Regions from separate parts of the Stenotrophomonas sp. SBJS02 genome, predicted to be linked through region 2. Evidence: predicted binding sites of a transcription regulator. Region 2 holds the regulator's gene; the other holds the start of a gene.

Region 1 (15,060 bases), 2.3 Mb from region 2:
ACAGCAGGCCAAGCACGATCCCGTACAGGGCCAGGTTGAACAGCGCCGGGTGCCATACGTGGCGATAGGCGCCGGCACGCTGCAGCAGCGCGTGCAGGCCGCTGTTGACCAGATAGGCCAACAACATCAACCCGAGCAGGGTCGGGACGAACACTCCGTGGAGACTGAATTCACCGGGCATCGGTAGGGGCGGGGGCGAGGTGGGGGAGGGGAGGAACAACGAAACAACAGCAACGGGTAAAAGCCGCTGGCGTGTGCACGGCAGCGGCGGTATTCGGGGGCAGCGGTCTTACGTGATGCGGTCGGCGGCCTCGGCCAGCAGGCGCCATGCCTTCAGCACGGCATGCAGTTCATCCATGGAAAGCTCGCCGAACACGTCCTGGCGCAGGCCGATCAACTGGTCTTCCAGCTCGCTGACCAGGGCATGGCCTGCGTCGGTCAGCCACAGCAGGTTGGCGCGGCGATCACTGGCGTCGCTCTCGCGGCGGACCAGGTCGCTGGCGCACAGCTTGTCCAGCAGGCGCACCAGGGAAGGACCCTCCATGCCCAGCTGCTGGGCCAGCGCCACCTGACGGATGCCACCGCCGGAGCGGCCGATCATCAGCAGGGGCATGGTGCACGCGGTGGAGATGCCGTAGCTGCCGAGCCGGCTGTCGGCCAGGCGCTGCCACTGCCGCCCTGCGTACAGCAGGCCGGAGCTGAGCTGCATCTGCAGCACGGTGCGCTCGTCGAGGGGTCGGTCCATAAGAGATAGATAGGATACTACTAATTTCATTCCTATCAATGGGTTTTTATGAATGGGTGGGTGTGTTGAGGAAAGCGTTGCGCCTGCCTGGTGTCGGGTGGGGCAGCGGGGGCCGGACGGTGCAGGACACGCCGTGAACCCATCCATGGGGGCTCGGCCGCGGCATCCCTGCCGCGGACGTCCTGCCCCGCCCGGCCCCCGCTGCCTTCCCATCACCCCGCGAGCGCGGTGGGTTGGCTCTTAGAAGCAAGAGCAGAAGCAGTGCGGACCAACGGTCCGCACCCACCAAAGCAGAAGAGACCACAGCAGCGGCGCGCTGCTTCCGAAGTCATGAACCCCCGCTTTTGCCCCCGCTTTCGGGCGGTCCGGCCGCGCCCGCAGGAAACCGTCAGGGAGGGGGAGAGGGGGCTGCGCAGGACCGTTGGCGCCATGGATGGCGCCATCGAGCCCCCAGGGATGGGTTCACGGCGTGTCCTGCGCAGCCCCCTCTCCCCCTCCAGACCGATAGCAACGAGGCGCCGCAAGAACCCCCCGATGAACCGTCCCAACAGGACGACCCACCCCCCGGTCGGGTACGATGCTCGCCCCCCGTTCGGGACGCTGTACGCAATGAGCAAGAACAACGAAAAGGCCGCCCCGCAGGGCGCCGTGACCCAGGACCAGGCCGAGGATGCCGTGCGCACCCTGCTGCGCTGGGCCGGCGAGGACCCGTCCCGTGAAGGCCTGCTGGATACCCCCCGCCGTGTCGCCGAAGCCTATGGCGACTGGTTCAGCGGTTACCGCGATGACCCGCGCGCCTACATGGAGCGGACCTTCGAGGAAGTGGCCGGCTACGACGAACTGATCGTCCTGCGCGACATCGAGTACGAAAGCCACTGCGAACACCACATGGCGCCGATCATCGGCCGCGTGCACGTCGGCTACCTGCCGGCCGGCAAGGTGGTGGGCATCAGCAAGCTGGCCCGTGTCGTCGAAGCCTATGCCCGCCGTTTCCAGGTGCAGGAAAAGATGACCGCACAGATCGCCCAGTGCATCCAGGATGTGCTGCAGCCGATCGGTGTCGGCGTGGTCGTCGAAGGCGCCCACGAATGCATGACCACCCGCGGCATCCACAAGCGCGGCGTCAGCATGGTCACCTCGAAGATGCTGGGCAGCTTCCGCGACGACGCGCGTACCCGCGCCGAGTTCCTGCGCTTCATCGAAGTGGGCGGCAAGCGCTGAGCCGCTTGCCCGCGCCCCGCCGGCCCCTGCGGGCCGGTATGCCCACGGCTGCCCGCGCGGCCGCCGTGGGCGGCTGCTCGTCCCCGCCAGCCCTCATGAATCCTTTCGCTGCATGAAGCACCGCGAACGCATCTCCCGTTACCGCCATCTGCGCGAACAGCCCCAGTGGAAGCTGCTCGCCGCCGACCACGCTCCGGAAATCATCGGCCTGCTGCAGGGGCTGCTGATGGACGGCGAGCGCACGCTGTCGTCGTCGGTGCTCAACGAGCGCCTGCAGCGTGCGTTGGACCAGCTCAACGGCGACGAACTGTCGCGCGAGCTGCCGCGTACCGCGCAGGCCTACATCGCGCACTGGCTGGCCCAGGGCTGGCTGGAACGCCGCCTGCCCGAAGGCGCCGACCAGGAGCAGTACGAGCTGTCGACCGCGGCACTGCAGGCGATCCGCTTCGCCGACGGCCTTGAGCAGGCCCGCGTGGCCGCCACCGAAAGCCGCTTGGCGCTGGTCATCGAACAGCTCTCGCAGTTGGCCGCGCAGACCGAATCCGATCCGGACGCACGCCTGTCGGCACTGCGCGACGAGCGTGACCGCATCGACGCCGAGATCGCCCGCGTCGGCGCCGGCCGCGTGATCGCGCTGGATGGCAAGCGCGCGCTGGAACGTGCGCGCCAGATCATCGGCCTGGCCGACGAGCTGACCGAGGACTTCCGCCGCGTGCGCGACGACTTCGAGCAGCTCAACCGCGATTTCCGCGAACGCATCATCGACGACGAGGGCGAACGCGGGGACGTGCTGTCGCAGCTGTTCGAAGGCGTGGACGTAATCGGCGAGAGCGATGCCGGCCGCAGCTTCCAGGCGTTCTGGCGCCTGCTCAACGACGCCGAACAGAGCGCCCAGCTCGATGCCGCGCTGGAAGCGGTGCTGGCACGTGGCTTTGCGCGACGCCTGGACCGCAACGAACGCAACTTCCTGCGCGGCTTCACCAGCACCATGCTTGAGCGCGGTGGCCAGGTGCACGACGTGCTGCAGAACTTCGCGCGCAGCCTGCGCGGTTTCGTGCAGAGCCGTGGCTATCTGGAACAGCGCCGCCTCAACCAGCTGCTGAAGCAGGCGCAGTCCGAAGCGCTGGCCCTGCGCGACGAGTTCCCCGCACAGCGTGGCATCGGCCGTGACCTGCAGCTGACCACCAGCCGCCTGCGCTCGTGGTCGCAGTGGAGGCTGCACGATCCGCGCAGCGCCCAGGTCGATGGCAACGTCGAGTACAACGACGCCGCCGCGATCAGCCTGGAAAGCGTCGGCGATCTGGTCGCTTCATCCGAAATCGACTTCCGCACCCTGCGCCGCGACCTGCATGATCTGCTCGATGCACAGCCGCGGCTCAGCATCGCCCAGGCCCTGTCGCAGCGCGAAGCACCGCAGGGTCTTGGCAGCGTCATCGGCTACCTGTCGCTGGGCACGCGCTTCGGCAACGTGATCGCCGGTGAGCAGGAGCTTGCCGAATGGCGTGGTGGCGACGGCCAGGTCCGTCGCGCCCGCATCCCGCTGGTTTGGTTCACCCAGGAGAGACGCCATGAGCTGGCATGAAGATCCCATCGACGCACCGCAGGCCGACGTGGCGGAAGACGCCTACGAAGCCGAACCGGTGGCGGCCGTGGCGCAGCCCCGCCGTGGCAACGACGTGTACTACCTCGGCGATACCGGGCGCCTGCCGCTGGACGCACGCCGCGCGCTGTGCCAGCTGCTGATCGGCCCCAGCATCGACCAGCTGCGCCACGCCAAGCTGTGGCCGGCACTGATCCGCAGCGAGGCGGCCATCCGCTCCTCGCTGGCGGACCTGTTCCTGGAACTGGTGCTCGACCGTGACAGCGGCGTGGCCTTCACCCGCCAGGCCGATACCGAAGACGTGGATGCGCCGGTGCTGCTGCGCACCTCGCCGCTGACCTTCATCGATTCGGTGCTGCTGCTGTACCTGCGCCAGCAGCTGGCCGAGGCCGATGCGCGCGGCAACCGCGCGGTGGTCGCCGACGCCGAGATGGCCGAAGCGCTGGCCATCTACGAAAAGAACCTGTCCACCGACCGCGCCGGCTTCAATCGCCGCGTCGCTTCGGCGGTGCAGAAGATGAAGGACAACCACATCCTGACCCGCCTCAGCGGCCAGGAAGACCGCCACGAAGTCTCGCCGGCGCTGAAGCTGCTGTTCTCCGCCGAAGACGTGTCCCAGCTCTCGGCGGTCTACCGCCAGCTGCGCGAAACCCCGGCCGCCGAGGCCTGAGAGACCCGACCATCGCATGGCTATCTCCAAGCACACTCCCGCCCTGTTCAACGAAGGCCTGCCGGACCCGCGCCTGCAGCAGTTCCGCATGCGCCGCCTGCAGGTGCACAACTGGGGCACCTTCAACGGCCTGACCGAAGTGCCGATCGCCGAGCGCGGCTTCCTGTTCGTCGGCCGTTCCGGCTCGGGCAAGTCGACCCTGCTCGATGCCATGTCCGCACTGCTGACGCCGCCGGCCATCGTCGACTTCAACGCCGCCGCGCGTGAAGCCGAGCGCAGTGGCCGCGACCGCAACCTGGTGTCCTACGTGCGTGGCGCGTGGGCTGACCAGCAGGACAGCGGCACCGGCGAAATCGCCACCCAGTACCTGCGCAAGGGCGCGACCTGGACCGCACTGGTGCTGGAATACCGCGCCGGCGATGGCCGCGTGGTGAGCCTGGTGCGCCTGCTGTGGATCTCCGGCAATGGCACCTCGGCCGGCGACGTGCGCAAGCACTACATGATCGCCGAGCGTCCGTTCGACATCGCCAAGGATCTTGGCGGCTTCGATCTGGACCTGCGCAAGCTCAAGCAGAAGCTGTCCGACCTGCACCACTTCGACACCTTCTCCGGCTACGCCGAGCGCTTCCGTGATCTGCTCGGCATTGATAACGAGATGGCGCTGCGTCTGCTGCACAAGACGCAGTCGGCGAAGAACCTGGGCGACCTGAACGTCTTCCTGCGCGACTTCATGCTCGACACGCCGAAGACCTTCGACGCCGCCGAGCGCCTGGTCAGCGACTTCGCCGAGCTCGATGGCGCGCACCAGGCGGTGGTCACCGCCCGTCGCCAGGTGGAGACCCTGCTGCCGGCACGCGCCTACTACAACGACCTGAAGGAAATGCACCGCCGGCGTGGCGACGACGAAGCCCTCAAGCTCGGCGTCGACAGCTTCCGTGAAAGCCGCCGCCAGGCGCTGATCGAAGCCCGCCTGCGCGAGATGGACGTGCGTGACCGTGGCCTGCTCGGCGAAGAAGCCCAGCGCCGTGCCGCACTGGACAACCACACCGAGCGCCTGGCCGAGCTGGAACTGCAGCGCCGCCAGCAGGGCGGTGAGCGCATCGAGGAACTGGAGCGCGAGCAGGGCCGTGCCGAAGCCGAGCGCGACCGCCGCAAGGCCAAGCGCGAACAGGCAAGCCAGGCCGCCCAGCAGCTGCAGGCCGAACTGCCGGACGACGCCCACGGCTTCGCCGAACTGGTCGAGCGCGCGCAGAACGAACTGCAGGATCGCCAGCGTGCCTCTTCGGCGCTGGACGATGCGATCAGCGATCGCCTGGGCGGCAAGCGCGATGACGAGCGCCGCTTCGGCGAAGTCCGTGCGGAACTCGAAGCGATGCAGCGCACGCCCTCCAACATCCCGGCGCCGATGCAGAAGCTGCGCGCGCGCCTGGCCGAGGAAACCGGCATTGCCGAGGCGGCGCTGCCGTTTGTCGGCGAGCTGATCCAGGTCCGCTCGGAAGAGCAGGGCTGGCAGGGCGCCATCGAGCGTGTGCTGGGCGGCTTCGCGTTGTCGCTGCTGGTCGATGACAAGCATTACAACGACGTCGCCGAGTGGGTGAACCGTACCCACCTGGGCATGCGCTTCACCTATTACCGTGTGCGCCGCAACGACGATGCGTTTGCCCGTGAGCCGTCGGCGAAGTCGCTGCTGCACAAGCTGGAACTGCGCGAGCACGTGTTCGAAAGCTGGCTGCGCCGCGAGCTCGGCAAGCGATTCGACTACGAATGCGTGGATGCCAAGCAGCTGCGCAACGTCGACCGCGGCATCACCCGCGAAGGCCAGGTCAAGCACCCGGGTGACCGCTTCGAGAAGGATGACCGCAGTGCGGTGGGCGACCGCCGCCGCTGGATCCTCGGCTTCAACAACCACGACAAGGTGGGCGCCTTCGAGCGTGAAGCACAGGAACTGGCCAAGCGCATCGCCAGCTGCGAGACCGACATCGCGCGCCTGCGTGGGCAGCGTGACCGCGACAACGAACGTCGCCTGGCCTGCCACGAGCTGGTCAGCATCAGCTGGAACGAGATCGACATCGCCGCCCCGCAGCAGCGCCTGACCGATATCGAGGCCACCCTGCGCGACCTGCGCGAAGGCAATGCGGACCTGGCCAAGCTGGCCAAGCAGATCGACGCGGTGCGCGCCGACATCGAGCAGGCTCGCCGCACCTATGAAGACGTCCGCGTCGAGCGCGGGCAGCTGGTCAAGGAGCGCGATCGCCTCGACCGCGCGCGACAGCAGAGTCGTGCGCTGGTGTTGCCGAGCCTGGCCCAGGAGCAGGAAGCCGGCCTTGCCGAGCGCCTGCAGGAACAGGGCCCGCTCAGCCTGGAAACGCTGGAAGCGCACATGCGCCAGGTCAGCAACGCGCTGAACGAGCAGCTGTCGTCCTCGCAGCAGGACCTCAACCGCATCGAGAACCAGCTGATCGGTTGCTTCCGCCGCTTCATCCAGCAGTGGCCGGAGGAATCGGGTGACTTCACCGTGTCGGTGGCGTCGGCCGAGGACTTCCTCGCACGCTTGGAACGACTCGAGCGCGATGGCCTGCCGCAGCACGAAGAGCGCTTCTTCGATCTGCTGCAGAACCAGAGCAAGAACAACCTGCTTGCGCTGCAGCGCCATAGTGCCGAAGCCCGCAAGTCGATCGGCCAGCGCCTGGACGAAGTGAACGCCAGCCTGGAGCAGGTGCCGTTCAACCGTGGCACGCTGCTGACCATCGAACTGAGCGACCGTCGCCTGCCGGAAGTCGGCGAGTTCCACCTGCAGCTGCGCGAGGTGCTGTCGCAGCAGCAGACCGAGCAGCGCGAGCTGGCCGAATCGCAGTTCACCGTGCTGCGCCAGCTGGTCAACCGCCTCGGCTCGCAGGAAGGCGAGGACAAGCGCTGGCGCGAGCTGGTGCTGGACGTGCGCATGCATGTGGAGTTCATCGGTGTCGAGCTGGATGCGGAAACGCGCCAGCAGGTCGAGATCTACCGCAGCGGCGCCGGCAAGTCCGGTGGCCAGCGCCAGAAGCTGGCCACCACGTGCCTGGCGGCAGCGCTGCGCTACCAGCTCGGCGGCGCCGACAGCCAGCTGCCCAGCTACGCCGCTGTCGTGCTCGACGAAGCCTTCGACAAGGCCGACAACGAGTTCACCGCGCTGGCGATGAACATCTTCGACAACTTCGGCTTCCAGATGGTAGTCGCCACCCCGCTGAAGTCGGTGATGACGCTGGAACCGTTCATCGGTGGCGCCTGCTTCGTCGAAATCAGCGGCCGCCACGATTCCGGCGTCCTGCTGATCGAGTACGACGAAGAAGGCAAGCGCCTGAAGCTGCCCGAGCGCAGCCGCCAGCAGGCCAACGAACCGGAAGAAGCAGAGGCCTGAGCGCCTCGGTCCATCTACCTGTAGAGCCGAGCCATGCTCGGCTGCTCTTCGCGATGGGAAACCGTGTGCCAACCAAGGTTGGCACCTACCGGGTCATGAGGCGCATTCACGCCCCGCGGAACGTATCCCACGCCATCCGCGCGATCAGCACCACCACCAGCCCCACGAACAGCTTGCGGATGAACGGCGTGCCGCCCTTCAGTGCCAGGCGCGTGCCCACCACCGAACCGATGATGTTGGCTGCCGCCATCGGCAGCGCGAACAGCCACAGGATGTTGCCGGTCGGTACGAAGAACGAGATCGCTGCCACGTTGGTCGCCAGGTTCACCACCTTCGATGCCGCCGAGGCGCGCAGGAAATCCAGGCCGAAGAAGCGCACGAACAGGAAGATCAGGAAGCTGCCAGTGCCCGGCCCGAAGAAGCCATCGTAGAAGCCGATCGCCGCACCGATCGCCAGCGCGATCACCAGCTCGCGGCGACCGATCTCCTGCGGCCGGTGCAGCGCGCCAAAGTCCTTCTTCCACAGCGTGTAGGCCAGCATCGCGATCAGCAGCACCAGCACCAGTGGGCGCACCGCGTCCTTGGGCAGCAGGCTTACCGCAGTGGCTCCGGCGAAGGAGAAGATGAAGGCCGTACCGGCCGCGAACAGCACCGGCTTCCACGGGAAGCGCACGTTGCGCGCATAGCGCCAGGCCGCCGCACCGGTACCGAACATCGAACTGAACTTGTTGGTACCAAACAACATCGCCGGCGTCTGCTGCGGCAGCACCGTGAACAGGCCAGGCAGCTGCACCAGGCCACCGCCACCCACGGCGGCATCCACAAGACCGGCGATGAAGGCGATCACCACCAGCCACCACAACTCAGGGGGAACCAGTTCCAGCACGGCGATCAATCAAGGTGGGGGCGCGACAGCATACGCCTGTCCTGTACCGGCGACCCGTGCCGTACGTGGATCGATCCGTGCAACCCGGCGACAATACGGATATGAGCAAGAAACCTGCCGATCCCTGTCCCTGCGGCCTGCCCGCCGACTATGCGGCCTGCTGCGGCCGCTTCCACGCCGGTGAAGCCGCGCCGGATGCCGAGCGCCTGATGCGTTCGCGCTACAGCGCCTATGCACGGGGCTTGGCCGACTACCTGCGCCAGAGCTGGCACCCGGACACGCGTCCGGCCGAGCTGTCGCTGGATGATGCGCCCGGCCAGCGCACGCATTGGCTGGGCCTGACCGTGCACGAGCACACCGTCACCGGGGCCGACAGCGCCGAGGTCCGGTTCACCGCGCGCTACCGGGTGGGCGGCGGCAGCGCGGTGAAGATGACCGAGCACAGCCGCTTCCTGCGCGTCGACGGCCGCTGGTACTACCTCGACGCTGCCTGAGCCTCAGCCAGCGCGTACTGCCAGCACGTCCTGTTCGGCATACGCGCGCACCTGGTTGCGGCCGCCGTCCTTGGCGACATACAGCGCCTGGTCGGCGGCCTTGACCACGGCCGCCGGGCGCGGACCGACCCGACTGTCGGCCAGACCGATGCTTACGGTTACCTGCACTACCTGTCCGCTACCGCCGCGCCCGCGCTGCTGGCGCCCGGCGTCATCGTCGCGGCTGCGGGTGCTGCGGTCACGCAGCTGCATGCGGGTGTCCTCGATGCTCTGCCGCAGGGCTTCCACGGCATCGACACAGGCTATTGCCGGACGGTCCAGGAACACCACCGCGAACTCCTCGCCGCCATAGCGGAACGCACGACCACCATCGCCTACCCGCGCCAGCCGCGAGGCCACCAGGCGCAGCACGTCGTCGCCGGTGTCGTGGCCGTGGGTGTCGTTGAACGATTTGAAATGGTCCACGTCCACCATCGCGATGCTGTAGGTGCCGTGTGCCCGCTGCAGGGTCTCGTTGAACGCGCGGCGCCCGGGCAGGCCGGTCAGCTCATCGCGGAAGGCCATGTGGAAGGACTCCTGCAGCATCGCGCCCAGCATCAGCAGCAGGGCCGCGCTGCTCAGTGCCGGCAGCAGCACCGGCTGCAGGAACACCCTCGGCAGCATCCACCACAGGCACAGCAGGGCCAGCAGCATCGCCGTGTGCAACGGGCGCGGATGCCGCCAGGCCTGCCCGCCCAGCGCGGCGGTTGCCAGCAGGAACAGCAGCGCTGGCAGCTGCGCCAGCGCGTTCCAGTCGACCGGGATCCACGCCCAGTGACGGTTCGACAGCAGATCGTGCATGCCGCGCGGCTGCTGCGTGGCCAGCAGCAGGAAGATCAGCAGTGCCGTGCCGCTGGCGACGGAGCGCAACAGCAGGTCGTGGCGGCGCCGCCCGCGCTCCGGCCACAACGACAGGCCGGCGAACAGCAATGGCAGCCACGCCGAGATGGCATGGAAGCGCAGCGGTGTCAGCGCGCCGACATGGCCGCTGCGCAGGTAGCCGCCGACATCCTGGTGCAGCAGCGCGAACATGACCGCCACCACCAGCAGCAGGCACAGCGAACGTACCTGGTGGTAGAGCAGGGCAAGGCCGGCGCCGAGGCAGGCCAGCAGCCAGGGCAGGATGCGCTGCGCCGGGCTGGCCACGTCTGCGGTATCCAATGCGGTCCATACCACCACGGCAACCAGCAGGGCGGGCAGCACGAACAGGTAGTGCGCAGGCTGGCGGAGCGGATGCAGGGGCAAGCAGGAATTCCAGCGCGGTGACGACGCGGCCGCAGCATTGCCGTTAGCGGCGTTCGGGGCGGCTTCTTGAATGCGGCAGGCTCATCCATGTGAACGAAGTGACGCCGAACCATGACATCGCACTCACCGTCCAGCGCCGATGCTGACCCCATGGACAGCGTATCCGCCGCCGTCGCTGCCCCGCAGCACGATCTCGCCCACCAGTTCGCACGCGTGCGCGCGCGCAGCATGCAACTGGCCTCGCCGCTCAGCGCCGAGGACGCCATGTTGCAGAGCATGGCCGACGCCAGCCCGAGCAAATGGCACCTGGCCCACACCACCTGGTTCTTCGAACGCTTCGTGCTGGCGGGCTTCGCTGCTGCATCGGCGCATGACCCGGCCTGGGATTACCTGTTCAACAGCTACTACAAGAGCATCGGGCCGGCGCACGCCCGGCCGCAGCGTGGGCTGCTGTCGCGGCCATCGCTGCAGCAGGTGCGCGACTACCGCCAGCAGGTCGATGCACAGGTGCAATCACGGCTGGCGGCAGGCGACCTTGATGAGCAGGCGCTGCAGCACCTGCAGCTGGGCCTGCAGCACGAACAGCAGCACCAGGAGCTGCTGCTCACCGACATCAAGCATGCGTTCTGGTGCAACCCGTTGCAGCCCGCCTACCGCGAGGACCTGCAGCCGGCCACCAGCGCTGCCAGTGCGCAGGGCTGGATCGAATCACCCGAGCGCATCGTCACCATCGGCGCCGCAGCCTGGCCGCAGCACACCGCCTTCGCCTACGACAACGAATCGCCAGCGCATCGCGTGCTGCTCCCCGCGCACGCACTGGCCGAGCGCCCCGTCAGCAATGCCGAGTACCGTGCCTTCATCGATGCCGGCGGCTACCGCGAGCCGCGCTGGTGGCTCAGTGAAGGCTGGGCAGTGCGTGAAGCCGAGGACTGGCGGCATCCGCTGTACTGGGATGACACCCTGCAGCGCGAGTACACCCTGGGCGGTTGGCGCGAACTGGACCCGCATGCGCCGGTCTGCCACCTCAGCTACTACGAGGCCGATGCCTTCGCCCGCTGGGCCGGCGCGCGCCTGCCCAGCGAATTCGAGTGGGAAGCCGCTGCCGCGTCGCACCCGCTGCGCGGCCATTTCGCCGATGACGATCGGCTGCACCCGCAGGCAGCGCCGGGCAGTGGAATGCGGCAGCTGTTCGGCGATGTCTGGGAATGGACCCACAGTGCGTATGGCGCCTATCCGGGCTTCCGCCCGTTCGCCGGTAACCTCGGTGAATACAACGGCAAGTTCATGTGCGGGCAATGGGTGTTGCGCGGCGGCAGCTGCGTGACGCCCCGCGGCCATGTGCGCGCCAGCTACCGCAACTTCTTCATGCCTCCGGCGCGCTGGCAGTTCTCCGGGCTGCGCCTGGCCAGGGACCTCGCATGAGTACGGTGCAGGACGCGCTGCAGGCGCTGACCGATCTCACCCCCGGGCGTCAGCAGATCCTGGCTGACGTGGTGGCCGGGTTGTCGCGCACGCCCCGGCAGCTGCCGTCCAAATATTTCTACGATGCACGTGGCTCGCGCCTGTTCGAGCAGATCACGCAGACCCCCGAGTACTACCCCACGCGCACCGAACTGGCTCTGCTGGCGCGTGTGCTGCCGGACATCGCCCGCACCGTTGGCCCGCGCCTGCACGTGGTGGAGCTGGGCAGCGGCAGCGGACGCAAGACCGCGCTGCTGCTGGCCGCCCTGCACGATCCGGTGGCCTACACGCCGATTGAAATTTCGCGTGCCGCGCTGCTGTCCAGCATCGATCATCTGGCACCGGCACTGCCCCAGGTGGAGATGCTGCCGGTCTGCGCCGACTTCACCCGTCCCGTGGCCGTACCCATGCCCGAACGCGAACCCGCGCGACGGCTGCTGTTCTTCCCCGGCTCCACGCTGGGCAACTTTGAAGGCGAAGACGCGGTCGCACTGCTGCGGGCGATGCGCCAGACAATGGGCCGCGACGGCCTGGCCCTGGTCGGCATCGACCTGCACAAGGACCCGGCGCTGATCGAGGCGGCGTACAACGATGCGCAGGGCGTCACCGCCGCATTCACTCTCAATCTGCTGGCGCGCCTCAACCGTGAGATCGGCAGCGACTTCGACCTCGACGGCTTCCGCCACCGTGCTCGTTACAGCATCGCGCGGCTGCGCATCGAAACCGATCTGGTCAGCCGCTGGGCGCAGGATGTGCATCTGGAGGGACGCACCTTCCACTTTGCCGCCGACGAACCGATTCGCGTGGAGTACAGCCACAAGTACACCGACGACAGCTTCGAGGCCTTGCTGCAGGAGGCAGGACTGCAGGTCACGCAGCGCTGGAATGCCGACAGTCCCGCCTACGGCCTGCGCCTGCTGCGTGCCACCTAGGGCGGACGGCCAGCCGGTGCCCCTTCAGGTTCAGCAGCACCGCTACCCCTAAGATGGCCGCGCAACGGCAACACGGAGGACGCCATGCCCATTCTGACCACGCTCGGCCTGGCGGCCGCTCTCGCCGCGCCCCCCGTGCTGCCTGCAGCATCCGATGCCAGCGTCGATCCGGCCTTCAGCCGCTGCCTGGCGGGCCTGCAGGCCACGGCCGCCAGCCAGGGCATCAGCGCCGACCGCTTCAATGAGATCACCGCCGGCCTGACCCCGGACCCCAGCGTGCTCGGCCTGCTCGATGCGCAGCCGGAATTCACCACGCCGATCTGGGACTACCTGGCCGCGCTGGTCGATCGCCAGCGAGTGGCTGATGGTCGCGCCATGCTGCAGCAGCATCGCGATCTGCTCGATCGGGTGTCGGCGCAGTACGGCGTCGACCCGGCCACCATCGTCGCGGTCTGGGGCGTGGAGAGCGACTACGGCCGCGTGTTCGGCAAGCGTCCGTTGCTGCAGTCACTGGCCACGCTGTCCTGCGCCGGCCGTCGCCAACCCTTCTTCCGCGGTGAACTGCTGGCCCTGCTCAAGCTGATCGACCGCGGCGACCTGCAGGCACAGGGGCTCACCGGCTCCTGGGCCGGTGCCTTCGGGCATACGCAGTTCATGCCCAGCACCTATGCACGCATCGCCGTGGACGGTGATGGCGATGGCCGCCGCGATCTGGTCGGCAGCATTCCCGATGCGCTGGCCTCCACCGCCAACTACCTCAAGCGCGCCGGCTGGCGCAGCGGAGAGCCGTGGGGCATGGAAGTCCGCGTTCCTGCGGGCTTCAACGCCAGCCAGGCCGGCCGCACCCAGCGTCGCGCCCTGGCCGACTGGCGTGCGCAGGGTGTGACCGCGCTGGATGGCAGCGCGTTGGCTCCGGCCAACCTGCCGGCGGATGCGCGCGCTGCCCTGCTGCTGCCGGCCGGCAACAAGGGTCCGGCATTGCTGGTGTTCCGCAACTACGATGCGATCTACAGCTACAACGCCGCGGAAAGCTATGCGCTGGCGATCGCGACGCTGGCTGACCAATTGCGTGGCGGCAACGGGTTGGCCACTGCCTGGCCGACCGACGACCCGGGCCTGGGCCGCGATGAGCGCCGCCAGCTGCAGACCCTGCTCCTGGCCCGTGGCCACGACATCGGTGCCGCCGACGGCATGATCGGTACCGCCACGCGTCGCGCGATCCAGACCGAGCAGCAGCGCCTGGGCTGGAGCGAGGTGGACGGCCGCGCAGGCCAGCGCATCCTGCGCACGCTGCAGGAAGAGGCGGCCGCCACCGCGCCCGCCGGGCAGAAGGCCTTGCCGGCGGCACGTTGACCGCGACATCATCGCCGCGGTCTTCAAGGAGCGTCATCGCATGCAGTCGAATCCGGACATCAGCGCCGGCCTGTATCACGGCCTGGAGGCCTGGCAGGTGCGAACCGCCAACGCCACGGCGGTCGTCAGTGTGTTTGGTGGCCAGCTGCTGTCGTTCATTCCCGATGGGCAGCCCGATCTGCTGTGGCTTTCGCCCACGCGCGCCGAGCTGCCCACGCCCATCCGCGGTGGCGTGCCAGTGTGCTGGCCGTGGTTCGGCCGCCAGGGCCAGAGTGCCGATGTACCGGCGCATGGCCTGGTACGTACCGCGCGCTGGGAGCTTCTGCAGGCCAGCCAGAGCGATGACGGTGAAGTCGAGCTGCAGTTGGCGCCTGCGCCCTGCGCCGATCCCGACCTGCGCCTGCAGATGCAGCTGCGCATCGGCCGCCGGCTGCGCCAGCAGCTGGTCACCGAGAACACCGGAACCTCGCCGGTGACCTTCACCCAGGCCCTGCACAGCTATTTCCGGGTGGGCGATGCCAACCAGGTCGAGGTCGAGGGCCTTGATGGCCTGCAGTACCTGGACAAGTACGAGGACTATGCGCAGCCGCGCCTGCAACAGGGGCCGTGGTCATTGCGCGATCCGCGTGATCCCGGTCGCAGCGATCGCATCTATACCGGTGCCGGCGGCCATTACGTGCTGCGTGACCCCGTACTGCAGCGGCGGATCGAGATCCGCAGCGAAGGCAGCCAGACGCTGGTGGCCTGGAATCCCGGCGCCGAGGCCGCAGCCAGGATGTCCGATGTCGGCGATGGCTGGCACGATTACGTCTGCCTGGAAGTGGCCAACGCCGGCCCGGAGCAGATTACGCTTGCGCCAGGTGCGCGCCATCAGCTGGTGCAGACCCTGGCCAGTGCCGCGCTGTAGGCGCTGGCAGCGATTTCAGTTTGTCGATGCAGGTAGCAAGGACGGAAAACATGCAGGAAGCACAGTGGTGGTACGCCAATGGCAGGCAGAGCAGTGGGCCGGTGGATCTG
Region 2 (15,060 bases):
GCTGCTGCTCGCCACCGCCGGCGAGCGGGACAACGCCGCTTATGCGCGTGCCTTCCACAGCACCTTCGCTGCCCTCGACGACGTCGCCGCGGTGCAGGCCGAGGCCGCGCTCTCGGCTGAGCCGGCCCGGGTGCGCGCCCAGCTGGAGCAGGCCATCGCGGCGCAGGCAGGTGCCGCGACCGTATCCGCGGCCGTCGCCCTGGAACTTCTGCGCCTGCGGGCAGTACTGCGTGCACAGACCTTGGCCGCCGCAATGGCCCCGGCATTGGTCGCCGCAGAAGAGCAGCGTCGCTTCGTCATCGACGACACCCTGCGCATTCCCGCAGGCGGCGACGTGGTGCTGTCGGCCCAGTTGGCACGGCCACGCGCTGCCACTGCGCCACTACCTGCAGCCATGCTGTTCACCATCTACACCGATCCACCGAAGAACCGGCAGAAGATGCTGCTGGCCGCCGCGCATGGCTACGCCGGCATCGTGGTCGATGCACGCGGCAAAGGCCAGGGCACGGGCACCATCGCGCCCTACGAACACGACGGCGAGGACGCCAACGCGGCCATCGACTGGATCAGCCACCAGCCATGGAACGATGGCCGGGTCGCCATGTATGGCGGCAGCTACGAGGGCTTTACCGCCTGGGCAGCAGCGCGCCATCACCATCCCGCATTGAAGACCATCGTGCCCTACGTTGCCGCCATCCCCGGCCAGGGCCTGCCGATGGAAAACAACGTGTTCCTGAGTGCCAACTACGGCTGGGCGTTCTATGTCGCCAATGGTCCGATGCTGGACAACGACACCTACGACCAGGACGAGCGCTGGTCGCAGCTGCCGCGCCGCTGGTATGCCTCCGGTCGCCCTTACCGGCAGATAGACCAGGTCGACGGCACGCCCAATCCCTGGCTTCAGCGCTGGCTCGATCACCCGGCGTACGACGCTTACTGGCAGTCGATGGTTCCCTATAGTGACCAGTTCGACGACATCCACATCCCGGTGCTGACCATCACCGGCTACTACGACGACGGCCAGATCTCGGCACTGCAGTACTTCAAGGAGCACCTCAGGCACCGCCCCGATGCCGACCACGCCCTGCTGATCGGTCCCTACGACCACCGCGGTGCGCAGTCGGCGCTCAAACCCATGGAGCTGCGCGATTACGCGGTCGACCCTGCCGCGCAGTTCGACACCCCGGCAGTCACCTTCCAGTGGTTGGACCATGTGCTGCGCGGCGCCCCGCGTCCGCCGCTGGTGCCCGACCGGGTGAATTACCAGCTGATGGGCGCCAACACGTGGGGGCATGCGGCAACGCTGGAGGCGGCTGCGGGCGCTCACCGCCGCTACCACCTCTCCGCCGATCAGGCATCATCCGATGGCTACCACCGCCTGCTGGAACAGTCGCCAGCCCCTGGCCAGCTACGGCAGACCGTGGACCTGGCCGACCGCAACGAAATGCGCCACGGCTACTACCCGTACCCGATCGTCGCGGCACAGGACGAAGCGGACACCGCGCTGGCCTTCGTCTCCGAACCGTTCATTGCACCGATGGATCTGGTGGGAAGCTTCTCTGGTGACCTGAAGGTCCGCCTCAACAAGCGGGATTTCGATTTCACCGTCACCCTGTACGAGCTGATGGCCGATGGCCGCCGCATGCAGCTGTCCTACTACATGGGCCGGGCCAGCCACGTGCGTGACCCGAGCACACGCCAATTGCTGCGGCCCGGCCAATGGACCCACCTGCCGTTCGACCGGACGCGCATGGTCGCCCGCCGCCTGGCTGCAGGCAGCCGCCTGCTGGTGAACGTGGACGTGCTGAAGGACGCCATGCATCAGGTGAACCACGGCACCGGCCGCGATGTCAGCGATGAATCGGCCGCCGATGCGGGCGCCCCGCTGCAGGTGGACTGGCACAGCGACAGTGTGCTGACGATCCCGCTGCAGGCGGTAGCGCCGAACGGGTGACACGGCCGCCCAGCCCGCCATCACGGAACGATTCCTGCGGCACCCTCCTGTAGAGCCAAGCCCGTGCTCGGCTGCGCTTCGCACCTGGACCCAGCCGCAGCCGAGCATGGGCTCGGCTCTACAAAACGGGCCGTCGGTAGATCCACGCCACGCGTGGAACGGTTCTTGCACGCACCCTGGCATCCCCTGCCGCAGTGCCTGTGATGTCCGAGAACGAATCCGCCGGCGAAAAGACCGAACAGCCTACCGAAAAACGCCTGCGCGACGCCCGTGAACAGGGCAACCTGCCGCGCTCGCGCGAACTCGGCACCGCCGCCGTATTCGGCGCCGGCGTGCTGGCGGTGATGGCCATGAGCGGTTCGATCGGCCGCGGCGCCAGCGCCTGGATGAAGCACGCGCTCAGCCCCGAACAGAGCCTGCGGCAGAACCCGAAGGAACTGTTCGGCCACTTCGGCGACCTGCTGCTGCAGTTCATGCTGGTGATCGCGCCGCTGGTGCTGGTCTGCCTGCTGGCCAGTTTCGTCGCACCTCTGGTGATGGGCGGCCTGCGCTGGTCGCAGAAAGCATTGCTGCCCGACATCAACCGCATGAATCCGATGAGCGGGCTCAAGCGCCTGTATGGCCCGGAGGCCATCGCCGAGTTCACCAAGTCGCTGCTGCGCGTGGCCTTCGTCGGCGTCGCCGCCGGGCTGGTAGTCTGGACCGGCTTTGACACCCTGCGCGGGCTGATCCACCACCCGCTGGAGACCGCCATCACCGACGGCCTCGGCTTCACCCTGCGCCTGCTGCTGGCCACCGCCGGCGCGATGCTGGTGCTGGCCGCCATCGACGCGCCGTACCAGCGCTGGAACTGGATGCGCAAGCTGAAGATGACCCGTGAAGAACTGCGCCGGGAAATGAAGGAAAGCGAAGGCAGCCCCGAGGTGAAGGGCCGCATCCGCCAGCTGCAGCAGCAGATGGCCAACCGCCGGATGATGGAAGCCGTGCCCACGGCCGACGTGGTGGTGGTCAACCCCACCCACTATGCGGTGGCGCTGAAGTACGAGGGTGGCGCCATGAACGCCCCGACCGTGGTCGCCCTGGGCGTGGACGAGACCGCCCTGCGCATCCGTGAAGTGGCCGACGGCAACAAGGTCGCGATCGTCTCCGCCCCGCCTTTGGCACGCGCCTTGTATCGGGAAGGCCAACTCGGAAAGGAAATCCCCGTGAGACTGTATTCGGCCGTCGCCCAGGTCCTGTCCTACGTCTACCAGCTGCGCGCCTGGCGCACTGGCCCGATGCCGGACGCCCCGCACATCCAGGTGGATGAATTCGGCAAGGGAGGCCGCCCGTGAGCGCCCAGCCCTCCACCGGATTCAACACCCGCCGCGCCCTGGAAATGATCCGCCAGGGCCTTGGCGCGCCGCTGATCGTGCTGGCCCTGCTGGCCATGGTCGTGGTGCCGCTGGCCGCGCCGGTGCTCGATGCGCTGTTCACCTTCAACATCGCCATCTCGCTGATGGTGCTGCTGGCGGTGGTCTACGTGAAGCGCCCGCTGGACTTCACCATCTTCCCGATCGTGCTGCTGATCACCACCATGCTGCGGCTGGCGCTGAACGTGGCCTCCACCCGCGTGATCCTGCTCAACGGCCAGAACGGCCACGACGCCGCGGGCAAGGTCATCGCCGCCTTCGGCGAATTCGTGATCGGCGGCAACTACGCGGTGGGCATCGTGGTGTTCGCGATCCTCACCATCATCAACTTCGTGGTGATCACCAAGGGCGCCGGCCGCGTCTCGGAAGTGACCGCGCGCTTCATCCTCGACGCGATGCCCGGCAAGCAGATGGCGATCGACGCCGACCTCAACGCCGGTTTGCTGACGCGTGAAGAAGCCAAGCTGCGCCGCGAGGAAGTCCGCGAGGAAGCCGACTTCTACGGTGCGATGGACGGTGCCAGCAAGTTCATCCGTGGTGATGCCATCGCCGGCATCCTGATCCTGTTCATCAACATGCTCGGCGGCCTGGCCGTGGGCGTGCTGCAGCATGGCATGCCGTTCGGCGATGCCGCGGCTACCTACACCCTGCTGTCGATCGGTGACGGCCTGGTGGCGCAGCTGCCTGCACTGCTGGTCTCCAGCGCGGTGGCGATGCTGGTCACCCGCGCCTCGCGCTCGCAGGACATGGCCCAGGCGATGACCGGCCAGGTGTTCGGCCAGTACCGCGCGCTGGCGATCACCGCCGGCATCATCGGCGTGGTCGGCCTGGTGCCGGGCATGCCCAACGTCGCTTTCCTGACGCTGTCCGCGATCCTCGGCTTCATCGCCTGGAAGGTCTACCGCAAGGGCAAGGCCGCGGCCACCGACCCGGCAGCCGCCGGCAATGACACTGCCGCACTCAACGCACTCGGCCGCCCGGCGGCACCTGCGCCGACCGCCGAACTGAGCTGGGACGAACTGCGCCCGGTCGATCCGCTGGGCCTGGAGGTCGGCTACCGGCTGATCCCGCTGGTGGACAGCAACCAGGGCGGCGAGCTGATGGCGCGCATCAAGGGCGTGCGCCGCAAGCTGACCCAGGACGTCGGTTTCCTGATTCCGTCGGTGCACATCCGCGACAATCTGGAACTTCCGGCCAACGGCTACCGCGTGCTGGTGCACGGCGTGCCGGTGGCCACCGCCGAGATCCATCCCGACCGCGAGCTGGCCCTTGATCCGGGCAGCGCGCTGGGCACCCTGGAGGGCATCGCCGGCAAGGACCCCGCGTTCGGCCTGGATGCCACCTGGATCCAGCCGCACCAGCGCGCCCAGGCCGAAACGCTGGGCTACACCGTGGTCGATCCGGCCACCGTGGTTGCCACCCACCTCTCGCACCTGATCCGCGAACACGCGCCAGAACTGCTCGGCCACGAGGAAGTGCAGCACCTGCTCGCCAACCTGGCCAAGAGCGCGCCCAAGCTCGTCGAAGATCTGACGCCGAAGGCGCTGCCGCTGTCGGCGGTGGTGCGCGTGCTGCAGAACCTGCTGGTCGAACGCATTCCGATCCGCCAGCTGCGCAAGATCGCCGAAGCACTGGTCGAACACGCTCCAAACAGCCAGGACCCGGCGGTGCTGACCGCCGCCGTGCGCACCGCACTGGGCCGCTTCATCGTGCAGGAGATCGCCGGAATGTCGGCGGAGCTGCCGGTGTTCACCCTCAACCCGCAATTGGAACGTGTCTTGCAGGAGTCCACGCAGGGCAACGGCGCCGCGCTGGAACCCGGACTCGCTGAGCGACTGCACCAGAGCCTGGCCGAATGTGTCAGCAAGCAGGAAGCCCGCAACGAGCCCGCGGTTGTGCTGGTACCTGGCCCGGTGCGCGCCGCGCTGGCGCGCCTGGTCCGCCACAGCGTTCCGTCGCTGTCGGTCCTGGCCTACAGCGAGGTGCCGGAGGACAAGCGCCTGAAGCTGGTCGGAACGATCAGCTGACGCCGCCCTCCGATGCGCCAGAAAACAGACACCACTTTCGAACCGACGCAACAGACAGATACCAAGGGGAACCCGCAACGTGCAGACCACCGACCACCCGAGTTCTCCGACCGCCACCCCGCCGTCTTCGTCCCGTGACCACAGCATGAAAATCAAACGATTCGTCGCCGCCGACATGCGCTCGGCCATGAACCTGGTGCGCAAGGAACATGGTCCTGACGCCGTGATCCTGTCCAACCGCCGGATCGAGGAAGGCATCGAGATCGTCGCCGCCGCCAACTACGATGAGAGCGCCGTGCAGCGTGCGCTGGAAGCCTCGCGTCGTGACATCGCTCCGCCGCCGGCGCCGAAGCCGCGCACCGCCGCCGACGCGGTGATCGCCGCCGTCACCCGACGCCGCAGCAACACCCCGGCGCCGGAACCGGTCGCCGCCACCACCGGCCGTGGCCGCCCTCGCCCGCGCTGCGGTCGGCGCCACTGGCCGCACCCTGGACAGTGCCGACGAGATCGTGCCGACCCGTGGCAGCAGCGGCTTCGCCGCCACCCTGGCGCGTGCCGCCGTCAACGAACCGGCGCTGCCGGAACAGATCTTCGCCCCGTTCGCTGAAGCCATCGTCGCACCGGCGCCCGCCAGCGCCACGTCGGCCAACCGCGCCCACTTCCAGATCGACCCGCCGCACGAGACTCATCACGAAAGCCCGGCCCCGGCTGTGCAGCCGCCGCCGCTGCCGACCGCTGCTGTGGCTGATGTGCAGCCCGGGATCACCGCCAGCGAACCGGCACCGGCTGAAGCCAGTGACCAAGCCAGCCCGGCACCGGTACTGGCCCCGGCACCGACGCTGACCGTGGTTGCCCAGGACGACGCCGAGATCCGCCAGCTGCGTCAGGAAGTGGCCGGCATGCGCCATGTGATCGAGCGCGAAATGAACCGCTTCACCGACGAGCGCCTGCGCGGCTGCCCGGTGCGCGCCACTGCGCTGGACCTGATGGACGAGTACGGCTTCGACGCCGGCCTGGCCCGCGACGTGGCCATGCAGATCCCGCTGGAGACCGAGGCCCACCGTGGCCGCGGCCTGATGCTGGGGCTGATTTCGCGCAAGCTGCCGATCGCCCCGGTCGACCCGCTGGAAGAAGGCGGCGTGATCGCCCTTGTGGGCCCGACCGGCGCCGGCAAGACCACCACCATCGCCAAGCTGGCCTCGCGCTTCGCCGAGAAGCACGCGCCGCGTGACGTCGCCCTGGTCACCACCGACACCACCCGCATCGGCGCCCGCGAGCAGCTGTACGGCTACGGCCGCCAGCTCGGCATCGCGGTGCACGAGGCCAACAGCGGTACCGATCTGGACCAGCTGCTGGAACGCCTGAAGGACTACAAGCTGGTGCTGATCGACACCGCTGGCCTGGGCCCGCGCGACCGCGCGCTGGCCGCCCAGCTGCAGTGGCTGCGCGCCGCCCGCCAGGTGCGCACCCTGCTGGTGCTGCCGGCCAACACCAGTTTCGGCGACATGGACGAGGTGGTCCGCCGCTTCGGCGCGGCCAACCTGCAGGGCCTGGTGCTGAGCAAGCTGGACGAGACCGGCCGCTTCGGCAATGCCCTGTCGGTGGCCGTGGACCATGCCCTGCCCATCACCTGGGTGACCGACGGCCAGGACGTTCCGGAGGACCTGCACCGGGCCAGTGCGGCCAATCTCGTACTTCGCCTTGAAGATTTGCGCCGCGCGGCCGATATGCCCTGCAACCCGGAGTTGAACCATGCCGTCGCGTGAGTACGCCAAGCTGACCAAGACCTTCCCGCTGTCGGCCACCCGCAGCGAGCCGCTCGGCCCTGTGCGCACCATTGCCGTCACCGGCGGCAAGGGCGGCGTGGGCAAGACCAACGTTTCGGCCAACCTGGCCGTGGCGCTGGCCGGCATGGGCAAGCGCACGCTGCTGCTGGACGCCGACCTCGGCCTGGCCAACATCGACGTGATCCTGGGGCTGAACCCCACCTTTACCCTGGCCGACCTGGTCGCCGGCCGCTGCACGCTGGATGACGTCATCGTCGAAGGCCCGAACGGCGTGCTGGTGGTGCCGGCCGCGTCTGGTCGCCGCCACATGGCCGAACTGGCCCCGGCCGAGCACGTCGGCCTGGTCAACGTGTTCTCCGAGCTGGAACGCGAACTGGACATCATGGTGGTGGACACGGCCGCCGGCATCACCGATGGCGTGCTGACCTTCTGCCAGGCCGCGCAGGACACCGTGGTGGTGGTCTGTGACGAACCGGCGTCGATCACCGACGCCTATGCGCTGATCAAGGTACTCTCGCGCGAGCGTGGCGTGGACCGCATCCAGGTGGTGGCCAACATGGTGCGGGACCCGAACGAGGGCCGCGTGCTGTACGAGAAGCTGACCCGCGTCTGCGAGAAGTTCCTCGCCGATGTCTCCCTGAATTATCTGGGCTGCGTGCCGCAGGATGACTGGCTGCGCCTGTCGGTGCAGCGCCAGCAGCCGGTGGTGAAGGCCTACCCGTCCAGTCCGGCAGCACTGGCGATCACCGAGATCGCGCGCCGTACCGCACGCTGGCAGGCACCGACCGAACCGCGCGGCGGCGTTGAGTTCTTCCTCGAACGCATCCTCAAGCAGCGAGGGGTGGCCGCATGAAAGGCGCAGCCCAGTACAGGGAAGTCCAGCGCTCGGCAGCCAACGAGGTCATCGCCCAGCACTCGGATCTGGTGCGGCGCATCGCCCACCACCTGGCCGCACGCCTGCCGGCGAGCGTCGAGGTCGACGACCTGATCCAGGCCGGCATGATGGGATTGATCGAGGCCTCGCGCAGCTATGACGCCGACCAGGGTGCCTCCTTCGAGACCTATGCCTCGATCCGCATCCGCGGTTCGATGATCGATGAGATCCGCCGCGGCGACTGGGTGCCGCGCTCGGTGCACCGCCGCGCACGTGATGCCGCCGCCACAATCCGCCGCCTGGAACAGAGCAGTGGCCGTGCCGCCAGCGCCACCGAAGTGGCCGCCGCGATGGAGATGCCGCTGCCCGAGTACCTGCGGCTGATGGAAGACGCCGCCCGTGGTCAGGTACTGAGCCTTGAATCGCGCATCGAAGACCAGGGCGAGCTGGACACCGTCGCCCAGGGTGGCCCGACCCCGCAGCAGGTGCTGGAGCGCGGCGAGTTCGGCCGCGAACTGGGCAAGGCCATCGGCCACCTGCCTGAGCGCGAACAGCTGGTGCTCTCGCTGTACTACGAGCAGGAACTGAACCTGAAGGAGATCGGCGCGGTGCTCGGCGTGAGCGAGTCGCGGGTCTGCCAGATCCACGGCCAGGCGGTACTGCGCCTGCGTGGCCGGCTGAAGCTGTTCGAGGCTGCCGACGCCGGCCTCGAAGAATGAACATCCCCGAGGCGGCTGCCCCCGGCCGTCCGGAATGAACAACAAAGGAATTCTGCTTTGAACAAGAACATGCGCATCCTGATCGTCGACGACTTCTCGACCATGCGTCGAATCGTCAAGAACCTGCTGGGCGATCTTGGCTTCACCAACACCGCCGAAGCCGAGGACGGGCATGCTGCGCTGTCGCTGCTGCAGAGCCAGCCGTTCGATTTCGTGGTGACTGACTGGAACATGCCGGTGATGACCGGCATCGAGCTGCTCAAGGCGATCCGTGCCGATGCCAAGCTGAAGACCCTGCCGGTGCTGATGGTCACCGCAGAAGCCAAGCGCGAGCAGATCATCGAAGCCGCCCAGAGCGGCGTGAACGGCTACATCATCAAGCCGTTCACCGCACAGACACTGGAAGAGAAGCTCGGCAAGATCTTCGAACGCCTGGCGGCCAGCGCCTGATGGATACCACGGTCGACAAGAACGCCCTCGCCCTGCGCCTGCAGGAAGCCCTGGACGCACTGGAGTCCGGTGACGAGGCCGCCTGGCGGCAGCGCATCGACGGACTGGTCGCGCTGCGCACGCAGCCGATGATGAGCGGCCTCTCGCGGCTGGCCCGCGAACTGGGACAGGCGCTGGGTGAACTGCCGACCGTGCCCAGCGAAGCCGGCGAACTGGACGATGCCTGCGCGCGCCTGGACCACGTGGTGGCGATGACCGAACAGGCCACGCACCGCACCTTGGACCTGGCCGAGGAATGCCGCAGCCTGACCGAACAGCTGCGCGCCGAAGGCCTGCAGCCTGGCCAGGACGCGCAGCTCGAGCGCATCCGCCACAACCTGACCGAGATCGCCCTGACCCAGAGCTACCAGGACCTGACCGGGCAGATCATCCGTCGCGTGGTCGGCATTGTCCGCCGCGTGCACGAAGGCTTCGGCGCACTCGGCCTGCCGCCGGAACAGCATCGCACCGACCCGGAACTGGCCGGGCCGGCACTGAAGGGACTGGACCGCCACGCGGTCTCGCAGAACGACGCCGACGACCTGTTGTCGGATCTGGGGCTGTAAGCATGAGCGCGGTATCCGACGACATCACTGCCGATTTCATCATCGAGGCACAGGAAATCCTGGATCGCCTCGGCGAACAGCTGGTGTCGCTGGAGCAGGCACCGCAGGACAGCGATCAGCTCAACGCGGTCTTCCGCGGCTATCACACGCTCAAGGGCGGCGCCGGCTTCCTCGGCGTCACCGCCATGGTCGAGCTGTGCCACGCCGCTGAAGAAGCGCTGGGCGCCGCGCGCGCCGGGCAGGCCGTACTGCAGGCCCACCACTTCGATGCGGCCCAGCAATCACTGGACTACCTGCAGTCGATGCTGGACGCGGTGTCGTCCGGCACCGAGCCGGGCTATGCGCCGCCGGATCTGATCGCCCAGTTCGACGTGCACGGTGGTGCCGTGGCTGCTCCCGCCGCCGCAGCAGCGCCCGCCGCGGGCGGCAGCGACCTGATCACCGACGACGAGTTCGAGGCCCTGCTCGACCAGCTTCACGGCGGCAATGCACCGACCGCCGTCTCGCCGGCAAAAAAAGCCGACGACGGACTGATCAGCGAAGACGAGTTCGAAGCCCTGCTGGACCAGCTGCACGGTGGCGCCGCGCCAGGTGCCAAGCCTGCTGCCGCCGTGGCACCGACGCCGGTGGCAGCCCCGCGCCCGGCGGCCGCACCGGCACCGGCCGCCAAGCCGGCCGCCAAGCCGCTGGCCGAGGCCGAGCACACCGTGCGCGTGGACACCAAGCGCCTGGATGCGATCGTCAACCTGATCGGCGAACTGGTGCTGTCACGCAATCGGCTCAAGACCCTGCGCGCACGCCTGCGCGATGAGGAGCTGGACCGCGCCGTGTCCACCCTGGACATCGCCACCGCACGCCTGCAATCGGCAGTGATGCGTACCCGCATGCAGCCGGTGGGCAAGGTGTTCTCGCGCTTCCCCAAGGTTGCCCGCGACGTCGCCCGCTCGCTGAAAAAGGAAGTGGATCTGGAGCTGATCGGCGCCGAGACCGAGCTCGACCGAAATCTGGTGGAAGCCCTGGCCGACCCGCTGGTGCACCTGGTCCGCAACGCCATCGACCATGGCGTGGAAATGCCCGACCTGCGCGAAGCACAAGGCAAGCCGCGAATGGGCCATGTACGCCTGTCGGCGCAGCAGGAAGGCGACTACGTCAGCATCGAGGTGCAGGACGATGGCGCCGGCATCGACCCTGAGAAGCTGCGCGCGAAGGCGCGTGAGAAAGGCCTGATCGATCCGGAAGCCGCTGCCCGCCTGAGCAGCGAGGAGTGCCTGCACCTGGTGTTCCTGCCCGGCTTCTCGACCAAGCAGCAGGTCACTGACATCTCCGGCCGTGGCGTCGGCATGGACGTGGTGCAGTCGCGCATCCGCGAACTGAGTGGCCAGATCCAGATCCAGTCGGAACTGGGTCGTGGCAGCCGGTTCTTGATCCGCGTGCCGCTGACCCTGGCCATTCTGCCAACCCTGCTGGTGCAGGCCGGTGAGGATGTGTATGCACTGCCGCTGGCGCGCGTGATGGAGGTGCTGCACGCGCCGCGTACCTCGCTGGGCTGGTTCGATGGCCGCGCCGTGCTCGACCGCCGTTCGCACACGCTGCCGCTGGTCGATCTGCGCCAGTGGCTGGATGTGACGCCCGCCGCGTCGACCCTGCTGACGATCGTGGTGCTGCAGGCAGGCGAAGCGCGCTTCGGCCTGGTCGTGGACCAGGTGCGCGGGCGCGAGGAGGTGGTCATCAAGCCGCTGCCGAAAGCCCTGCGCGGCCTGCGCGGTTACGCCGGTGCAACCTTGATCGGCGATGGTCGCATGGCCTTGATCCTGGACGTGGACGGCCTGCGTACTCCGCACGACTGAGCCACTTGCTGAACCCGTAAAACTGTGAAGTCACACCAGTAGCCTGTACCGGTGTCTCAAGTCCCATTCATACAAGCCGATACCGGATCCATGGATAGACTCAGCCTCATTGGACTCTTTCTCGCCCTGGCCTCGCTGGTCGGCGGCAGCATCCTCAAGGGCGCCGGCCTGGCGTCGTTGTGGTCGCCTGCGGCATTCGTGATCGTCATCGTCGGCACCATCGCCGCGATCCTGCTGCATACCTCGCCGGCGGTGTTCAAGCATGCGTTCAAGATCGTGCGCTGGGTCGTGCGCCCGCCGCACAGCGATCGCCGCGAACTGATCCAGCAGATCGTCGAGTGGAGCAACATCGCTCGCCGCCAGGGCCTGCTGGGCCTGGAGTCGCAGGTGGAAGCGCAGCAGGATCCGTTCCTGCGCAAAGGCCTGCAGCTGCTGGTGGACGGCGTTGAGCCCGAATCGATGCGGCACATGCTGGAAATCGAACTGGGCAGCCAGGAGCACCAGGACCAGGCCGGCGCCAAGGTCTTCGAGGCGATGGGCATCTATGCACCGACGCTGGGCATCATCGGCGCCGTGCTGGGCCTGATCGCAGTGATGAAGAACCTGGCCGACCCGAGCAAGCTCGGCCACGGCATCGCCGCAGCGTTCACTGCCACCATCTACGGCATCGCTTCGGCCAACCTGCTGTTCCTGCCGATCTCGGCCAAGCTCAAGAGTGTGATCTCGCACAACACGCGCGACCGCGAGATGGTCATTGAAGGCCTGATCTCGATCGCCCAGGGCGAGAACCCGCGCAACATCGAAACCAACCTCTCCGGCTTCCTGCACTGACATGGCCCGCCGCAAGCACCACGAAGAGCACGCCAACCATGAAGCATGGGCGATCCCCTATGCCGACCTGATGACGCTGCTGCTGGCCTTCTTCGTGGTCATGTATGCGATTTCTTCGGTCAACGAAGGCAAGTACCGGATCATGGCCGACGCCCTCACCGATGCCTTCGGCGGTGCGCCGCGCACGATCAATCCGGTGCAGGTGGGCAACAAGCAGGTGCAGGGCGGCGGATGGGACAGCCCGTCGGTGATCAAGTCCGGCACCAAGATCGGCCCGTCCGCGCCGGCACCGTCGCACGACCCGACCCTGCTGCCGTCGATGGCCTCGCAGATGCGCATGCCTGTCTCGGTGCACAACCAGGAACAGATCGCGCGCGCCGAGCGCCAGCTCAACAGCATCGCCGACCGCCTCACCGCCGCACTTGCACCGCTGATCGACCGCGGCATGATCAGCGTGCGTCGCACCGAGCTGTGGATCGAAGTCGAGATCAACAGCGACATCCTGTTCCCGACCGGCTCGGCCGCGCTGGACGTGCACGCGCGGCAGACCCTGGCCAGCCTGGCTGACGTACTGCGCGATGTACCCAACAGCGTGCGCGTGGAAGGCCACACCGACAACGTGCCGATCGCCACTGCCACCTTCCCGTCCAACTGGGAACTGTCGGCCGGGCGCGCCGCCAGCGTGGTGCACCTGTTCGCCGACCAGGGCGTGCAGCCGTCGCGGCTGGCGATGGTCGGCTACGGCCAGTTCCGCCCGCGCGAAGAGAACGACAGCGCGCAGGGACGCAACCGCAACCGCCGGGTGATGGTCATCATCCTGGCCGACACCTCGCATTCGGTGGACCCGCTCGGCCAGCGCCTGAACGCAGCCACCGGCGCCACGGACAGCACCGCTACCGAACAGGCCGCCGCAACTCCGGCCAGCGCCCCCACCTCCCCCATCGCACCGGTGAAGTTGCCGCCGGTGCCGGCTGGCAGCCGCGTCGGCGCCGCCGTTCCCCCGGCAATGAAGGAGTAATCCGATGCGCATCTGGGCAGTCGCCAACCAGAAGGGCGGAGTCGGCAAGACCACCACCACCCTCGCCCTCGGCCGCGGCCTCGCCGCGCTTGGCCATCGCGTGCTGCTGATCGATCTCGATCCGCATGCCTCGCTCAGCCGTGCCTTCGGCGTGCCGGTGGATCCGCCGCCGGCCGGCGTGCTGGAACTGTTCGGCGCCCCGCCGGCCGATCTTTCCAGCCTGTGCCATGCCAGCAGCACCCACGGCCTGGACTATGTCTGCGCACAGTCCGCGCTGGCCACGCTGGAGCGCCGCAGCGCCAACCAGCCCGGCCTCGGCCTGGCCCTGCAGAACGCACTTGCCCGCCATCAGGGCCAGCATGACTACATCCTGCTGGACTGCGCACCGACCCTCGGCCTGTTGATGATCAATGCACTGGCCGCAGCCGACCGCCTGATCATCCCGACGCAGGCCGAGCCGCTGGCCCTGCATGGCCTGGATGGCATGGTCCGCACCGGCGAGATGGTCGAGCGTTCGCGCCGCCGCCCGCTGCCGATCTCGATCCTGCCGACCCTGTTCGACCGCCGCACCCGCGCCGGCAACGAGTCGCTGCGCACGATGCAGGATCGTCACGGCAGCCGCGTGTGGGAAGACGCGATTCCGATTGATACCCGCATCAGCAACGCCGCCGGCCTGACCCTGCCGAGCGTCGGCGAGGACTACCCGGGCCGCGGCCTGGCTGCCTACCGCCGCGCCCTGAACTGGATTCTCGGCGAGGACGCCCGTGCCCTGGAGCAGGCCGCATGAACAGCACCGGCGTACTGGACGACTATCTGGACGAACTGCTGGGCGAAGCGATCGCCCCGGCAGCCGTCGTACTGCCAACGCCGGACAGTGCCGCCCCGGCTTCGGCCGGCGCACCGCATCCGGAACGCGAGCCGACCTGGGATGACCTGCCGGCCGAGGTGATCTACGAAACCGGGAGCGTCGCCGCTGCACCTGCCGTGGACAACGCCGCGCTGGAAGACGCCTTCGAAGCGGCGGCAACGGCTGAGCGCGAGCCCACGTGGGACGATCTGCCCGCCGAAGTGATCTACGAAACGGAGGCTGTTGCTGCTGTCCCTGCAGAGGACGACGCCGCACTGGAGGCTGCCTTCGAGGCCGCCGCACTGCCTGTCGCCGCCCCCGAGCGCGAACCGACCTGGGATGACCTGCCCGACGAAGTGATCCACGAGACGGCCCCTGCTCCGGCCGCCGCCAAGGCAGGCCCGGAACCGACCTGGGACGATCTGCCGGACGAAGTGATCTACGAGACCGATACGGCCGACAGCCATCGACTCGCCCACACCGATAGCCCGAGCCTGCAGGCAGCGTTCGAGGCCGCCGCCGGTGGCGAGGACGTTGCCACGCCGCCGCCCGCCCTGGTCGCAGCATCGGTTGCGTCATCGGCCCCGCCCTGCGCCAGCGCCGGCCGCGCGCGCCGCCACCGCCGCCACGCGTCGCCATCGATGCCCCCGCAGGCAACCGCCCCGGCACCTGGCAGGAACTGCAGGCGC

Evidence for each region. Region 2 encodes FliA, which starts transcription of late flagellar genes. Its sites were predicted from a motif close to TAAAGTTTNNCNNNCNNNGGCCGATAA; they were not measured.
Region 1: FQS62_RS22005 (GGDEF domain-containing protein) is a predicted target of FliA. The motif match lies at 10,341-10,367, and genes of this name have one in related genera.

Annotation. Positions count from the first base shown of each region.
Region 1 is NZ_CP109812.1:4,776,872-4,791,931, reverse strand. Features, by position in the region: gene FQS62_RS22045 (DUF1656 domain-containing protein) at 1-181, opposite strand, end outside; gene FQS62_RS22040 (MarR family winged helix-turn-helix transcriptional regulator) at 290-745, opposite strand; gene folE (GTP cyclohydrolase I FolE) at 1,355-1,966, shown strand; gene FQS62_RS22030 (DUF3375 domain-containing protein) at 2,079-3,548, shown strand; gene FQS62_RS22025 (DUF4194 domain-containing protein) at 3,535-4,236, shown strand; gene FQS62_RS22020 (ATP-binding protein) at 4,253-7,633, shown strand; gene FQS62_RS22015 (sulfite exporter TauE/SafE family protein) at 7,740-8,519, opposite strand; gene FQS62_RS22010 (YchJ family protein) at 8,621-9,013, shown strand; gene FQS62_RS22005 (GGDEF domain-containing protein) at 9,017-10,297, opposite strand; gene egtB (ergothioneine biosynthesis protein EgtB) at 10,448-11,719, shown strand; gene egtD (L-histidine N(alpha)-methyltransferase) at 11,716-12,690, shown strand; gene FQS62_RS21990 (lytic murein transglycosylase) at 12,775-14,043, shown strand; gene FQS62_RS21985 (D-hexose-6-phosphate mutarotase) at 14,084-14,950, shown strand; gene FQS62_RS21980 (DUF2628 domain-containing protein) at 15,001-15,060, shown strand, end outside.
Region 2 is NZ_CP109812.1:2,224,599-2,239,658, reverse strand. Features, by position in the region: gene FQS62_RS10485 (CocE/NonD family hydrolase) at 1-1,954, shown strand, start outside; gene flhB (flagellar biosynthesis protein FlhB) at 2,158-3,288, shown strand; gene flhA (flagellar biosynthesis protein FlhA) at 3,333-5,393, shown strand; partial or broken gene flhF (flagellar biosynthesis protein FlhF) at 5,539-7,159, shown strand; gene FQS62_RS10465 (MinD/ParA family ATP-binding protein) at 7,146-8,033, shown strand; gene FQS62_RS10460 (RNA polymerase sigma factor FliA) at 8,030-8,773, shown strand; gene cheY (chemotaxis response regulator CheY) at 8,831-9,223, shown strand; gene FQS62_RS10450 (protein phosphatase CheZ) at 9,223-9,828, shown strand; gene FQS62_RS10445 (chemotaxis protein CheA) at 9,831-11,675, shown strand; gene FQS62_RS10440 (flagellar motor protein) at 11,766-12,506, shown strand; partial or broken gene motD (flagellar motor protein MotD) at 12,508-13,353, shown strand; gene FQS62_RS10430 (ParA family protein) at 13,529-14,311, shown strand; gene FQS62_RS10425 (hypothetical protein) at 14,308-15,060, shown strand, end outside.